Regions from separate parts of the Bacillus sp. BC05(2025) genome, predicted to be linked through region 2. Evidence: riboswitches for the same ligand, from Rfam matches in the RefSeq annotation. Region 2 holds a riboswitch; each other region holds the start of a gene.
What was found. A riboswitch is a leader RNA that binds a small molecule or an ion and turns the genes downstream of it on or off. The one in region 2 is predicted to bind S-adenosylmethionine.
Positions count from the first base shown of each region.

Region 1: it holds a riboswitch for S-adenosylmethionine, as region 2 does, so the genes downstream of both, metQ (methionine ABC transporter substrate-binding lipoprotein MetQ) here and ACZ76X_RS10450 (sugar ABC transporter substrate-binding protein) in region 2, are expected to answer to the same signal.
Region 3: it holds a riboswitch for S-adenosylmethionine, as region 2 does, so the genes downstream of both, ACZ76X_RS03895 (hypothetical protein) here and ACZ76X_RS10450 (sugar ABC transporter substrate-binding protein) in region 2, are expected to answer to the same signal.

Region 1 covers NZ_JBWYRA010000003.1:656,271-659,494, forward strand. The annotation lists gene ACZ76X_RS14120 (alpha/beta hydrolase) at 1-512, shown strand, start outside; gene ACZ76X_RS14125 (hypothetical protein) at 789-1,016, shown strand; SAM riboswitch class I at 1,195-1,304, shown strand; gene metQ (methionine ABC transporter substrate-binding lipoprotein MetQ) at 1,570-2,376, shown strand; gene ACZ76X_RS14135 (metal-sensing transcriptional repressor) at 2,774-3,076, shown strand.
Region 2 covers NZ_JBWYRA010000002.1:883,933-887,156, forward strand. The annotation lists gene ACZ76X_RS10440 (SDR family oxidoreductase) at 1-311, opposite strand, end outside; gene ACZ76X_RS10445 (NCS2 family permease) at 515-1,816, shown strand; SAM riboswitch class I at 1,906-2,011, shown strand; gene ACZ76X_RS10450 (sugar ABC transporter substrate-binding protein) at 2,100-3,212, shown strand; gene ACZ76X_RS10455 (sugar ABC transporter ATP-binding protein) at 3,209-3,224, shown strand, end outside.
Region 3 covers NZ_JBWYRA010000001.1:736,059-739,282, reverse strand. The annotation lists gene ACZ76X_RS03910 (ECF transporter S component) at 1-156, shown strand, start outside; gene ACZ76X_RS03905 (YwiC-like family protein) at 341-1,063, shown strand; gene ACZ76X_RS03900 (hypothetical protein) at 1,096-1,287, opposite strand; SAM riboswitch class I at 1,410-1,508, shown strand; gene ACZ76X_RS03895 (hypothetical protein) at 1,611-1,868, shown strand; gene ACZ76X_RS03890 (SWIM zinc finger family protein) at 2,122-2,511, shown strand; gene ACZ76X_RS03885 (NAD(P)H-dependent oxidoreductase) at 2,535-3,110, shown strand; gene ACZ76X_RS03880 (group-specific protein) at 3,107-3,224, shown strand, end outside.

The sequences.
Region 1 (3,224 bases), on a different contig from region 2:
CTAGCGTAATTTCAAAAGATGCGCCTTTAAAACCAGATGGTAAACCGTGGCCTAAAACAGGAGGAGCACATAATTTCTTTACTTTTATTGAAGAAGAATTAAAGCCGCAGATTGAAAAGAATTATGAGATTGATAAAAGAAAACAAACGTTATTTGGGCATTCACTAGGTGGTTTATTTGCTTTACATATACTATTCACAAACGTAAATGCTTTTCAAAATTATTTTATTAGTAGTCCGTCTATTTGGTGGAATAATCAATCTGTTCTTGAAAAAGAAGAGAATTTTATAAATGAATTAAACAGTGCCAAGTTTGAAACGGGAGTGTTCCTTACAGTTGGATCACTAGAACGAGAGCATATGGTTGTAGGGGCAAACGAATTATCAGAGCGCCTTTTCCAAGTGAAACATGATCAGTTTAGATTTACGTTTTATGAAGCTGAAGGGGAGAATCACGCATCTGTTGTGCCGACTTCTTTAAGTAAAGGGTTAAGATTTATTAGTCACGTATAATTTGGAATGATTGTCTAATAAAATGCAAACGAAAGGCTATGGGGAAATTCTCCATAGCCTTTCGTTTGTTCAAGTAGAATTGTCCTTTTTGAAAGTTTTGTTTCAACTTTTCGTCTAAAGAGACAAAAAGTTGTCACAATTCGGTCACAATTAGCATAAACATAAAATAGACGAAATGAACTTATTTCCAAAAAGGCTTAGTTCATTCCATTTATGATTAGTGGAGCTAAAAAGAACGGATTAAAAGTTCACTATATTCTCAAGGAGGTAGATCGTATGAAAACTATTCTTGCTATCGCTGGGCTTATTTGGGTTTTATCACATGGCATTCCAATTTATGAGGGAGAACAAATTCGTAGTGCTCTAAATAAAAATTTTAATGAATATCACGTTATTGATCGGCAAGATAATGTTGTGACAGTTCGTGTAAATGACTGTTTTCATACGGTAACCGTTGAAGGAACTTCAGTAGTGAATGATACAAAAGTATGTGATCAACAATAATTATATATAGGAAGAAAGAAGTCTCAATTTATACGTGTGAATTGAGACTTTTATATTTGTGATTGAAGTTTTTTTCATAAACAATTATTGACATAACGAGTTTATGTTGATAAAATTCAATTCATAAAATATAGATAATTTAATAGATTTTGAATCAGATGAAAATTAAATCTGATTTCTCTTATCCAGAGAGGTGGAGGGACTGTGCCCTGTGAAACCCAGCAACCATCAATTTTTACATTGAAATGGTGCTAATTCCTGCAAAGCAAATGCTTTGAGAGATGAGAGAAAGGGATAGTATCGATATATGCATACAAACCTTTCTGCTCATTCTAAGGGCAGAAAGGTTTTTTTGTTGTTCTCGACTGTGAGTAAAGACTATTCTGAGGGAAAATAGAGCGATTTATACAGTCCGTGTGCAGGAGGAATAACGATGTGAAAATCAATGAACCAATTTGTGCATGTCCTAGTGTTGTTCTAATAAAGTGGATTATTGATTTGTTACAGCGTGAATTAATAAATAAATACATAAAAGAAGAAGGGTGTTTACAACATGAAAAAACTATTACTATCAGGACTTATTACAACAGCAATTTTTGGTTTAACTGCTTGTGGAGGGAAAAGTGAAGATAAGCTTGTTGTCGGTGCTTCTAATGTACCTCATGCAGTTATTTTGGAAAAAGCAAAACCATTACTTGAGAAAAAAGGTGTAGAACTAGAAATTAAAAAATTCCAAGACTACGTATTACCAAATAAATCATTGGCGAATAAAGAATTAGATGTAAATTATTTCCAAGGTATTCCATTCTTAGAGAAAGAAATGAAAGACAAAAAATATGATTTTGAAGTAGCTGGAAAAATACACATTGAACCAATCGGTTTATATTCTCAAAAATATAAAAATCTAAAAGAGCTTCCAGATGGTGCAACAATTATTATGAGTAATGCAATTACTGATCATGGACGTGGTTTAGCAATTTTACAAAAAGAAGGTATTTTAAAAATTAAAGATGGTATAGATCCTGTAAAAGCAACCGTAAAAGATATTGCAGATAATCCGAAAAATTTGAAATTCAAAACAGACATCGAGCCTGGTTTATTAACACAAATGTATAAAAATAAAGAAGGTGATGCTATTTTAATTAATGCTAACTATGCAATTGATGCAAAGTTAAATCCAAGAAAAGATGCAATTGCGCTTGAAGGTAAGGATTCTCCATATGTAAACGTAGTTGTGGTTCGTAAAGGTGATAAAGATAAGAAAGAAATTAAAGCACTTGTAGAAGTATTGCATTCGAAAGAAATTGAAGATTTTATTAATAAGGAATATAACGGTGCAGTTATTCCTGTAAAAGAATAATTTTGAAAACTAAGGAATTGTACTCTTTACAACTACGTATTTTATAACTGATGAAAATTAATTATTTTATTAAGGGCTACTAAGGTAGCCCTTTTATATTTGCAACGAGAAATTGTTAGGGAATGTACATTAATGGAGGCTTTAGTTGAAGAACATAGCACAAAAGTGATTAAACATTTTACTTTATTAAGTTCTGATGGAGAATGTAATGTTTTTTTGAAAAAGGAAAGGGTATCATGAAAATTGAGACTGAGAAGCTAATAAATTGTTAAGAATAAGCTTAGTGCGGAAATATACTCATATGGGGTATCATACATAGATAATTAATGCTATAATTGGTATACTCGTAAAAGCAATTGTTTTATTGGATGAAGAGAAACTTTAAGAAGGTGATAATATGGGTCATAAAGAGCATGAAGCAGTAACACATAGATCAGAAAAAGAAAAAGAACAAATTATAAATAGATTAAAGAGAATTGAAGGACAGGTCCGCGGTATTCAAAATATGATTGAAAATGATCGCTATTGTGTGGATATTTTAGTGCAAATTTCAGCGATTAATGCAGCGATGAAAAAAGTAGGAATGGGTGTATTAAAAAACCATACAAGTCATTGTGTTTCAGGCGCTATTAAAGATGGCAATGGTGACGAAGCGATTGAAGAATTAATGACTGTATTTGAACGTTTTTCAAAAGCGTAAAACAAGCTAGTATGTAACTGGCTTGTTTTTTTGTTTACTTTCATATAAGGTTTCGGGGTATTGATGTGAAAAAGTGTATGTAAAATAAACTTTTAGAAAATAATTGAAAAATCATGATACAAAACCATTGATTACCTTAGGGGGGTAT
Region 2 (3,224 bases):
CTTAAATCACCTGGTAACAACACACACTTTACACCTTCTTGTTCTACACGTTGCTTCGTCTCATTTGCATCTCCATCTTCATCTAAATACGCAATCGCAATATTCGCTCCCTCTTTCGCAAAAGCGATGGAAACAGCTCGTCCAATCCCGCTATCCCCTCCTGTAATTAATACATTCTTTCCTTTTAATTTTTCGCTTCCTTTATAGTTTGGATCTTCAAACTGCGGTAGAGGATTCATTAACGATTCAATACCAGGTTGTTTATTTTGATGTTGCGCTGGCATTGTTACAAAGTTTTTTTGCTGTGGCATAGCTTCTTTCAACTCCTTTTCCTTATAATATGCGCACAATAAACACTGAAATTCATACATCGATTTACGATTAATATTCGAATTTAAGACACAAAATATGAATTGTTGTAAACTTTTTATGCAAAACTATTGCAAAATAGTTAAAAAACGAATATTATATATAACTGTTGTGAAAATTATTCGTAAACAGAAAGGATGTTTATATGTTTAACCTTTCAAAACATAAAACTTCTATTAAAACTGAAATTATGGCAGGTATTATTACCTTCTTAACAATGGCATATATCATTGTCGTAAACCCTGTCATCCTTGGGGATGCAGGTGTTCCATTTGAACAAGCATTTACAGCAACCATTATCGCTGCTGTTGTCGGAACATTATTTATGGCGATCTTTACAAACTTACCAATCGCAATTGCACCAGGTATGGGATTAAATGCTTATTTCTCTTACTCTGTTGTAAAAGCTCATGAAGGCATGACTTTCGCAATTGCATTCTCTGCTGTATTCGTAGCAGGTATGATTTTAATTTTGTTATCATTCACATCTTTCCGTACAAAATTAATGGAAGCAATTCCTGAAAACTTAAAACATGCAATTACTGCTGGTATCGGTCTTTTCATCGCCTTTATCGGTTTACGTTTAACAGGTATCGTTACAAAAAATGAAGCAAACTTAGTTGGACTTGGTGATCTTCACTCTGCGCCAGTACTACTAGCATTAGCTGGACTTGGAATTACAATCATCCTTATGTCTTTAAATGTAAATGGTGCACTATTTATCGGGATGCTATTAACTGGTATTATCGCTTTCTTCACAGGACAATTAACATTCTCAAACGGTGTTACATCAATGCCTGGATTACCAGAAGGAATTATCGTTTCAAATCCAATTACTGCTGTATCTGATGTAATTAACTACGGATTATACGGCGTTGTATTTTCATTCTTCCTTGTTACATTATTCGATACAACAGGTACATTACTTGGTGTAGCTCAACAAGGTGGATTTATGAAAGACGGAAAACTTCCAAAAGCTGGACGAGCTCTTCTATCTGACTCATTCTCAGCAACAATCGGTTCTATGTTCGGAACAACACCATCAACAGCTTACATCGAATCATCTGCTGGTGTTGCAGCTGGTGGTCGTACTGGTTTAACAACTGTTACAGTAGCTGTTCTATTCGCACTAGCAGCATTCTTCGGGCCATTAGTAAGTGCCGTTTCTGGTGTATCAGCTATTACTGCACCATCATTAATTATCGTTGGTAGCCTTATGATGGGTTCAGTTCGCCACATCGATTGGGATGTATTTGATGAAGCATTCCCAGCATTCTTAGTAATCCTAAGCATGCCACTTACATCAAGTATCGCAACAGGTATCGCTCTTGGATTTATTTCATACCCACTTATGAAAGTGGCAAAAGGTAAATTCTGTGCTGTTCACCCACTTGTGTATGTATTCGGAATCTTGTTCGCTTATCAATTGATTTTCTTACCACATTAAAATCCCTCATTAAGAGGGATTTTTTTATAAAAAATTATTTGACAACACCACAAACTTGTGGAATAATTCGAAATAGTTGAATATTCGATGTCTTATCAAGAGCAGGTGGAGGGATGAGCCCTACGAAGCCCGGCAACCGACCCATTTATGGGCACGGTGCTAATTCTTACAACACGTTGTGTTGAAAGATAAGAGTAATATGATAAGACGTCTTTTCTATATGAAAAGGCGTTTTTTATTTTCACTCCCTCTCCTCTCTTCTTAGTTTAGGAGGGATTTTTTTATGAAGAAATTGTGTTCTATCGTACTCATTGTTCTCTTACTTACATTAACTGCTTGTACAAATGAACAAGATGCTGTCTCTTCACAAAAGCAACAAACTGTGAAAAAAGTAACTACAACAGTAGAAAATCATTTACAAACAGAAATTCCAAACCAAATAAAGAAACCATTAAAAATTGCATTAATTATGCAAATGTCTATCGGAACTTTTTCCTCTCAATATATTGAGGGGGTCAAAAAACAAGTAGAACTATTTGGCGGCAGTGTACAAGTCTATAATTCTGATAATGATTTAGCAAAAATGGCGGCAAATTTAGATACTGCTATTAATTCAAAAGTGGATGGTATATTAATTGATCATGGTCGATCTGAAGCGCTGAAACCTGGAGTAGAAAAGGCATTACAAGCAAATATTCCGGTAGTAGCGTTTGATAATGATCTACGCTTGCCAGGCGTAACGATTATTGATCAAGATGACTATAGTCTTGCATGGAAATCATTAAAAACATTAGCGGAAGATTTGAATGGACAAGGAAATATCGCAGTCGTATGGGTTGGTGGATTCGCTCCAATGGAACGTCGTAATGTTATCATTGATGCTTTTTATAAACGTTATCCAAATATAAAAGAAGTTACACGATTCGGTACTGCTAGTAATAACACACCGCTCGATACACAAACACAAGTAGAAGCTTTACTAAAAAAATATCCGAAAAAAGGAGATTTACAAGCTATTTTCGCTTCATGGGATGAATTTGCTAAAGGGGCTGTCAAAGCACTCGAACAAGCTGGTCGTACAGATATAAAAGTATACGGCATTGACTTAAGTAATGAAGATTTACAACTCATGCAAAAAGAAAATTCACCTTGGACTGCTACAGCTGCAACTGATCCAGCTGAAGTAGGTAAAGTTCAAGTACGATTTTTATATAAAAAAATTGCTGGTGAACAAACGCCAGATATTTATTCGCTAGAACCTTATTTAGTGAAGAAAAATAATTTACCAAAAGAAAATATAACAATGGATCAATTATCAAAACATATAAATGGTTGGGGAGATTCAAAAGATGGGTATTCTCCTTGGATGAAAAAATTAGAGAAGGAGAAAAAATGATGACATTCTCTC
Region 3 (3,224 bases), on a different contig from region 2:
GCAGTCGTTTCATATTATATTGCAAGTTTTTATTTCGATTTGAGTCATGCCATTTCGAATGTTATTTTCTTACTACTATTTAGTACGTCTTGGATTACGATTCTTACAAGATTTAAAAAGAAATATGGCATATTAGATAAGCATAACATGGCATAGAAAAGCATACTCATATAAGGTAGGGTCGCGACTTACATATTCGTTTGCCTCATTCATGCTTCTTACATATTGTAAGGAGCATTTTTTATTGTCAAAAAATTGATCCAATATACTTCCGTTATTATATGAGATTATTTGTATAATAGTAGGTGAGAAATGTTTTCGAAGAGGAGGTGTATAGTTAATGAGGTTAGTTATTCCGAAGCAACACGGTGCATGGGCCATGCTCGTTATACCATTTCTATTAAGTGTCATACTTGGGAAACCTACTATGTATCATATTCCGTTGTTTTTAGCTTGGTTCTTTATCTATTTAGCTACGTATCCATTTCTTACGTACATAAAGCAAAGACGAAAAAAAGAGTATTTACATGCTACAATTGTATATTTGATCATTGCGTTCGTATTTGGAATGATTTCTCTATTATATGAATGGCGCATTCTTTTATTCGTAGTATTCATGATTCCATTATTTATAGTAAATATGTATTACGCTCATCAAAAAAATGAAAGAGCATTACTAAATGACATCAGTGCGATTATTGTTTTCTGTATTGGTGGTTTAGTTAGCTATTATTTTTCAATGAAACTTATAGATAAAACAGCATTATTTATTGCGCTTATTTCATTTTTATATTTTTTAGGAAGTACGTTTTATGTGAAAACGATGATACGCGAGAAAAATAACCCGAAGTATCGGCTTATATCATGGGGTTATCATATTCTATTAACAATCATTGTATTTGCTATCAATCCGTTGTGTTCTCTTATTTTTATACCGAGTGTCATTCGAGCAGTTATGTTATACGGTAAAAAGATTTCTATTATAAAAGTAGGGATTTTAGAAATTGCTAATTCTGTATATTTTTTAATCATAACGGTAATAATTATGAAGTATGCCATTTGAAAAAGCTTCCCACCTTATGATGGGAAGTTTTTTCAATCTTGTTCTAAAATGTGAACCGTGTAATCACAACGTTGAATAGCTTGTTCGATCGCATAAAGAGATTGTTCAATACGTGCGCGATTAAAATCTTTTTCAACAGTTTGTAGTGCAGCTTCTAAACAATGTTTTGCTTCTTGTAATGATTGAAATGAGTCTTGTACATATCCGCGAGCATTTTCGTGCATTTCATAATCCTCCTTGCATGTTCATATATGTATAGTATGAACAGTAAGAAGCAAAATATAATTTGTTATATTTGTTTGACAATTAAAATGAAATTACGTATAGTAAGAATTAAGTGAATATTTTCTTATCCAGAGAGGTGGAGGGACTGGCCCGATGAAACCCAGCAACCGCGATGCAGGTGCTAATTCCAGCAGAACATATTTGTTCTGGGAGATAAGACGAAGATATATACGTAACTTCTTCTTATCGGAGAGGTTTTTTTATTGCAAAAAAACCGATTACGAAAAAATTTATATTAAGAAGAAAGGGGTTGCGAGCTACTGTGATACTCGAAAAATACGTAAAACTGCGTAGTACAGTTTATGAATATATGATAGAGCAGGATAAGCCAATATCATTGTTAGATATTCAAGAACATATCGTTTCGCATCATGAAGGAAAATTCACGAAAAAGATGTTACATCAATTTTATTTATCAAGACTATTAGATGAACTGAAACTGGATGGGAAAATTACATTAGCTGATGAATATCTCTATACGGAAAAAGGGGTATTTTATAAGGCGGGAAAAGGGAGCTAAGCTCTCTTTTTTTTGAAGTATGTAGAGTAAAAGACTGCTTAAGCAGCCTGATACAGGGAATGGTGTTGAGTGTGTAGTGTCAAAGATTGAATGTGCCTGAAAGAGGCACTTCATATCGGCTGCAAATGAAAAGAGACACCTTCGCCGAATAGGTGTCAGTTGTTTTGTCATATAGACTTGCTATTTGACAGTTATTAGAATAACATACAGGGGTTGTGGAAGTCAAAAGGGAATTAAAGGAAGAGGTGTTGTTATGTACGCTTGTTTATTACATGATATAACGAAATGGATACCTAAGTACATTATGGATCAAGGGTATGAATATTATGAAGAAGGACATGTAGATGATGTTGAAATACAAGACAAGAAAATATTTGCTTTCGTTACTGGAAATGCAGGAAACTATGAAGTGATTATTGATCTTGAAGATTTTACAGAAAGTAGCTGTGAGTGTCCATATGAAAACTATTGTAAACATATGGCGGCAGTTGTTTATGATATTCAAGGTGCTGGTGAAAGTACGGTGAAAGAGAAACTGAAAGATTTAGACAAGGAAGAGTTGCTTACCGTATTAAACCGTTTATTACAAAGCTCAAAAAACGTACAAATTGTAGAGAAGATGTTAAAGAAGGGGAAACTTTAATTTATAGAGGGAGTTGTTATGTATTGAATGTACTAATTGTATACGCTCATCCTAGTCCTTCAAGTTTTAACGCGGCGATTTTAAAGCATGTACAAAAAGGATTACAAGAAACAAACCATTCGGTTACGGTACTTGATTTATATAAAGAACAATTTAATCCCGTCCTTGTATTTAATGAAGAGAAGAAAAGGCGTGATTTAGTAAATGAAGAAGAAACAGCTCGGTACAGAGCGTTAGTAGAAGAAGCGGATACTCTTCTCTTCATTTATCCAATATGGTGGTGGGGGATGCCAGCTATTTTAAAAGGATTTATTGATCGCATTTTCGTTGCTGGTTTTGCTTATAAATATGAAGGTGCCCTGCCGAAAGGGTTACTAAAAGGTAAGAAGGCATGGGTAATTAATACGTTAGACTCACCGTTATGGTACGTCGCACTACTATATCGATCAGCCGATTGGATTATAATGAAGAGAGGTGTTTTACGTTTTTGCGGCATTCGCGATATAAAACGATCTGTTTTTCAATCTGTGAAAACGAGTAAACGAGAGAAGCGGGAAAAGTGGTTATTACAAATAGAAGAAAAGGCTCGTACGTTATGAATGAAATGGAACGTATTATAAATTGTTGTCAGTATGATAATGAACTTTTTCGTACATATATGAATTGCTTAATTCAATTGAAGAAATGTAGTGAAACGTTTCAACAAATACAGA